DNA from 2 places in the Chryseobacterium nakagawai genome. Region 1 is predicted to be linked to the other one. Evidence: riboswitches for the same ligand, from Rfam matches in the RefSeq annotation. Region 1 holds a riboswitch; the other holds the start of a gene.
What was found. A riboswitch is a leader RNA that binds a small molecule or an ion and turns the genes downstream of it on or off. The one in region 1 is predicted to bind cobalamin.

Region 1 (3,196 bases):
AAAAATTCACGTTCTAAAACATTCAAAACTCCTAAATTTGTGATCAATAAAATTTTACTTGGATGCTTAGGAACATTTCAATTGCGGCAGCTACTTTTTTGTCCGTAGTTACAATCAATGCACAGAAGAACAAAAATTCTCAATTGGAAAGACCCAAATTAGTAGTAGGTCTTGTAGTAGACCAGATGCGTTGGGATTATTTATACCGTTTTTACAACAAATATGGAAATGACGGTTTCAAAAGACTTTTGAATACCGGTTATTCTTTAAATAACGTACACATTCCTTATGTACCTACCATTACCGCTTTAGGACATACTTGTATTTATACAGGATCTGTACCTGCGATTCACGGAATTGCCGGAAATGACTGGACAGATAAAGAAACAGGTAAAGGTGTATATTGTACTGCCGATGACAGCGTTCAGCCAGTGGGGACAACCAATACCAAAACAGGAAGCCACTCACCTAAAAATCTTTGGTCAACTACAGTAACGGATGAGCTGAGGCTGGCAACAAATTTCCAAGGGAAAGTAGTCGGAGTTTCTTTAAAAGACAGAGCTTCTATTCTTCCTGCAGGTCATACACCAAACGGAGCTTTCTGGTTTGATGACAGTACAGGAAACTTTATTACCAGCACATGGTATATGAATGATCTTCCTCAGTGGGTAAAATCATTCAATTCTCAGAATTTACCGGAGAAATTGGTAGCTAATGGGTGGAATACTTTGCTCCCGATCAATCAATATACAGAAAGTGCACCAGACAATTCTCCTTGGGAAGGATTATTAGGTAGTGCAAAAACACCTACATTCCCTTACAATGATCTTGCAAAAGATTATCAAACCAAAAAAGATAATATTCGTTATACTCCTTTCGGAAATACGTTGACATTGAAGTTAGCAGAAGCTTCTGTAGAGGGAGAAAAATTGGGAGGTGATAATATTACAGACTTTTTAGCCATCAATTTGGCTTCTACGGATTATGCCGGGCATAAATTTGGACCGAACTCAATTGAAGTGGAAGATGTTTATATCAGATTAGATCAGGATTTAGCACAATTCTTCAATTATTTGGATTCAAAGGTTGGAAAAGGACAGTACACAGTGTTCCTTTCTGCTGACCATGGTGGAGCACACTCTGTAGGTTTTTTAAAAGAACATAAAATTCCTACGGGATTCTTTGGAGAAGGTGCTGAAAAGAACCTCAACCAAAAGCTGAAAGATAAATTCGGAGCTGATAAATTGATTAACGCTATTGATAACTATCAGATTTATTTCGATAGAAAAGTATTGGCAGACAGCAAACTTGAATTGGATGATGTAAGAAACTTCGCTGTTAAAGAACTGGAAAAAGATCCTACTGTTTTATATGCAGTTTCTGTAGACAGAGTGTCTGAATCAAGCATTCCTGAGCCAATCAAGCAAAGAATTATCAATGGAATCAACAGACAAAGAAGTGGGGATATTCAATTGATCTCTCACGACTCTATGCTTCCGCCATATTCTAAAACAGGAACTACTCATAGTGTATGGAACTCTTATGATTCACACATTCCGTTGATCTTTATGGGTTGGGGAGTGAAACAAGGTGAAAGCAATAAGGCTTATCACATGACGGATATTGCTCCTACAGTTTCTTCATTACTGAAAATTCAGTTCCCAAGTGGAAATGTTGGAAATCCAATTACAGAAGTTATAGGTCAATAATCTTAATAACATATTAAAAAACATTCCACTCCGGAATGTTTTTTTATTTTACATACACTGGAAGGTTATTAATTCTTTTTTAGATCAGGATTCAATCGATTTTGCTTTCGTCTTTCTTTCATAAAATTCACTTTTTGCCTAATACATTTAAAAAGCTATCTTTGCAAAAATTTTGGTTTCCAGTATATTGGAATGAAAAGGGAATTGGGTGAAACTCCCAAACTGTCCCCGCAACTGTAAATCGCAATAAAAGTTTCTGTAAACAGCCACTGTATAAAAACGGGAAGGCACAGAAAGCGAAAGTCAGGAGACCTGCCAGAAAATTAATCAAAAAAACATATTGCTTTCGGAGGAAAAGTAGAAGGATATGGATATAAAAAGATCTCTAATACTATTTTTGTCATCTTATGGCTGTTTTCTTTTCGGACAGGAGAAAGCTGTAGATACTATTTATATTTTCGACAGCCAGATGAACAAGGTGAAACAATTTCACCCTGTGAAAACAATGCATGCTGAAGATGTTGAAAAAAACTCCAGCAATCTTTCCGAAGTATTAAGATTTCAGTCTTCCATTTATATTAAAGAAAACGGACGTGGTGGAACTGCCTCACCATCATTTAGAGGTACTACTGCTCAACAGACTTCTTTTGTTTGGAATGGAATTAATGTTAATTCCAATTTTCTAGGGCAAGGAGATGTGAACAATATTTCCCTATTCGGATATGACCAGATCGGAATAAAAGCAGGGGGAGGAAGTGTGACTTATGGTTCCGGCGCTATTGGAGGGAGTATTCACCTGGACAACAGCCTTAATTTCAATCAAGGTTTTCACGGCAGTCTATTTTCTGAAGCTGGGTCTTTTAATACCTTTAATAATTTTGTTAAAGGCTCATACAGCAATGATAAATTCAGTTTTAAGGCTTCAGGAAATTATTCTATCAGTGAGAATGCTTATGAGGTGAATAAAGAACCCCGGAATTATATAAACCTTAACGGAGAATATTACAACACAAATTTTAATATTTCAGCTGCTTATAAATTAGCTCCACATCATCAGATTTCATGGATTTCTGAATGGTTTAATGGTCAACAGCATTTTCCAATCTTATTTGACAGAGAAACGGAAACAAAATATCAGACTCAAAATGTAAGAAGCCTAATTTCCTGGGACTGGAATAAGACCCGCTTTAATAACTCTTTTAAAGCAGCTTATACGGAAGAAAATTTCCAGTATTTTAATGATATAGACAGACCTAAATTCAGTAGTGGAATTGGAAGGAATTATATTCTGAAGAATGATTTCAATTATTTTCTTACCTCAAAGTGGAACTTCAATATCATTGGAGAATACCAACTTAATAAAGGTGAAGGTTATGGTTCAGGAATAGACCATATCAGTAGAAATATGGGGTCCATTGCTGGATTGATAAGATATTTTCCTACCACTGATTTACGTTTTGAAGCAGGAATAAGACAGGATTTCGTTG
Region 2 (3,196 bases), 2.5 Mb from region 1:
CGTTGCTCAGATGGACGTTTTCTCTCGTTTGATGATGGACAGAATTATCTTTTTAGGAACAGGAATTGACGATCAGGTAGCGAATATCGTTACTGCTCAGCTTTTATTCTTAGAAAGTGCAGATCCGTCTAAAGATATTCAGATCTACATCAATTCTCCTGGGGGTAGTGTGTATGCAGGATTAGGTATTTATGACACCATGCAGATCATTAAGCCTGATGTAGCAACAATCTGTACAGGTATAGCTGCTTCAATGGGAGCTGTATTATTGGTGGCAGGAGAAAAAGGAAAGCGCTCTGCACTTAAACACTCAAGAGTTATGATTCACCAGCCTTCAGGAGGAGCTCAGGGAGTTGCTTCTGATATGGAAATCAACTTAAGAGAGATGTTGAAATTGAAGCAGGAGCTTTATGACATTATCGCTCTTCATTCAGGGCAGACTTATGAGTGGGTAGAGAAATCTTCCGATAGAGATTACTGGATGACTTCTGAAGAAGCTAAAAACTTTGGAATGGTAGATGAGGTTTTACAGAGATCTACAGAAAAAAAATAATTGATTGTATAATCATATTGAAAAAACGCATCCAATTTGGATGCGTTTTTTGTTTGACTGCGAATGCACATATTTTTATATTCATTTTTACTTCTTCACAACCTTATGCACTGTAGAACCATTTTGGGTTTTAACCTCAACCCAATAGATTCCGGTATTTAAGGCTTTAAGATTAATTTTTGTTGCTTGTGAAGTCATTATTTTCTGCCCTAAAGAAGAATAAATATTTACTTCTTTCACCTTTTCAGAACTTTCAATCTGAATAAAATCACTCGTTGGATTAGGATAAATATTGAATAAGGCCTTTTTATTTACAGAAGAGACGGATAATGTAGCGTTACTTGCCTCAGTAGGAGTGAAAGGTCTTCTTTCTCCGAAGCTTAATCCCAACCAGCTATTGTTACCCAATTGTATCTGGCTAAGATCATTCTTTTTCTGCCAGCTGGAAAGATCTTTTCCTGTATATAATTTCCAGTTTTCTGCTCCAGAGTTGTTTCCCGTAAAGGCATTTAATGACAGACTGGAAATTTGATTATTGCCAGAAGTGAAATTGAAATATGAAGCTTGGGATTGAATTAGCTGTAAAGCCTGTTCCGCTGTTATACTGCCATTATATTGAATTCCAAAAACGAAGGAGTTGGCTTCACCATGAGAGTTATTGGTTCCAAAATCTACAACAACAAGACTTTTATTAGTTCCTGTACCAATCCAATTGGTAATTTGAGATGAGGTATACCATTGGGAGCTGTAAGCCGGTACAGGCGCTGATGGTGGAGTGTCGATTTCATCAATACCATAGGTAATACCAAACCACAATCCATCTGTTAAAGCAGTGTAACCTACACCATTATTTTGATTGGACATATTCCCGGCATTGAGACCAGACCAGGTAATCCAGTAATCATCTGTGCTTGGAGTGTGGTGATTGTAGGCAAAACTGTACAGAAACCCTGAAGGGATATCAGCCTCTATTGTAGGTTCTGCCGCCGCAATAGCGTTAATCATGTCTTCCGCCATTAAATTATTACCATCAAAACGATAGCCCCACGCATAAGAGGCAGGTGTATTGTTATCATTGAAATCGGCTATGAAATAAGCCTTTTTAGAACCGGTTCCTACCCAAAACTTAATGTCGTTTTCAGTGAATTGAGCAAAGAATAACTGCATAAAAAGCAGCAAGAAAAAAAGAGAGATTTTTCTCATAATATAATTAAATTAAAGTTTTATTCCCGAAACTTATTTATTGACAGGATGATCTTTAATCCTGAAATTAAATGGGTCTTCAAGGCAGGTCTCCTGGCTCGCATCCTATAGCAGACCTTCCCAGACTTTGGAGTCCAGTGGTATCGTATAGCTACAGGTAAAACAGCTTACAGTTGCGGGTACAGCTCAAGATTTGAATAATATTCTCACTTGATTCCCTATAGTGAACAGTGTTCAACCTTAAAAACGGTGCAAATATATCATATAAATTTTTGATGTCTGTTTTGTGAATTATATAGCAATGGTCAGCTTTTTCTGATGTTGAATTATATTTTTAATAATGGGTTTTATTGATTGATAATAAATTGAGTTTTAATTTTGAATTTTCGAAGTTAAATTTCAATTTTTGTTGTTTATATTGAATTAATCTCAAAGTTATATTGTTAAAATACAATTATCATTACATTCAAGATCAGTTTATAATCAAGTTATACTTTCGCGCCATAAAAGTTAATATGAAAAAACTACTATTATCTGTTTTGATGATGGCTTCATTATGGTCATGCAGCAAAGATGATGACAACAATGTAAATAACCAGGATATTAATTATTCTAAGCTTCCGCAGGAGTTTCCGTTTTCAAAAATGGTAACAATAAACGGAGTAGATGTTATTAATGGTGGATTTGGATCAGGCGCAGCCGCCCATCCTACAAGAAAAGGAGAGTTTTATGTCATTACAGACCGTGGCCCGAACACTGATTACCTAAACGGAAAAAAGTTTTTAACCCCCAACTTTACACCAACTATAATGCATTTTAAAATTAATGCAGAAGGGAATGTGGAAGTCATTAAATATATTAAACTTAAAAATCCATCAGGACAACCTATTACAGGACTTCCAAACCCAGTAGGAATGGGAAGTACAGGTGAAGTAGCTTACGATGCAGCAGGAAATGTTCTGGGTACAGATAAATATGGTTTAGATAGTGAAAGTATTGTAGCAGCACCCGATGGTACATTTTGGGTTTCTGATGAATATGGACCACATATTGTTCATTATAATGCTGATGGAGTAGAGCTGGAAAGAATAAGCCCGATTGGGGTAAATACAGGAAACAGAAAATTACCTGCAGTTTTAGCTAAAAGAAGAGCTAACAGAGGAATGGAAGGTCTTTGTATGACTCCGGACGGAAAAACATTGGTAGGAACCATACAATCAATGATGTTTGTCCCATCAAAGGCGTTGGCAACAAATACAACCTTAACGAGAATTGTAACTTTCGATATCAATACTGGACAAACGAAACAATACCTATATAAACAAGATGGTGGAGCTTCTGATTCGGTTTGTGATATTACAGCATTAGGTAATAATGAATTCCTTGTCATTGAAAGAGATGGTAACTTCGGAACACAGGGCGGAATTAAAAAAGTATACA

Region 2: linked by a shared signal. The riboswitch ahead of EL260_RS08835 (T9SS type A sorting domain-containing protein) and the one ahead of EL260_RS19915 (TonB-dependent receptor plug domain-containing protein) in region 1 are both predicted to bind cobalamin.

What each region holds. Positions count from the first base shown of each region.
Region 1 is NZ_LR134386.1:4,438,790-4,441,985, reverse strand. It holds gene pafA (alkaline phosphatase PafA) at 63-1,709, shown strand; cobalamin riboswitch at 1,866-2,043, shown strand; gene EL260_RS19915 (TonB-dependent receptor plug domain-containing protein) at 2,077-3,196, shown strand, end outside.
Region 2 is NZ_LR134386.1:1,919,588-1,922,783, forward strand. It holds gene clpP (ATP-dependent Clp endopeptidase proteolytic subunit ClpP) at 1-553, shown strand, start outside; gene EL260_RS08835 (T9SS type A sorting domain-containing protein) at 641-1,756, opposite strand; cobalamin riboswitch at 1,823-2,014, opposite strand; gene EL260_RS08840 (esterase-like activity of phytase family protein) at 2,272-3,196, shown strand, end outside.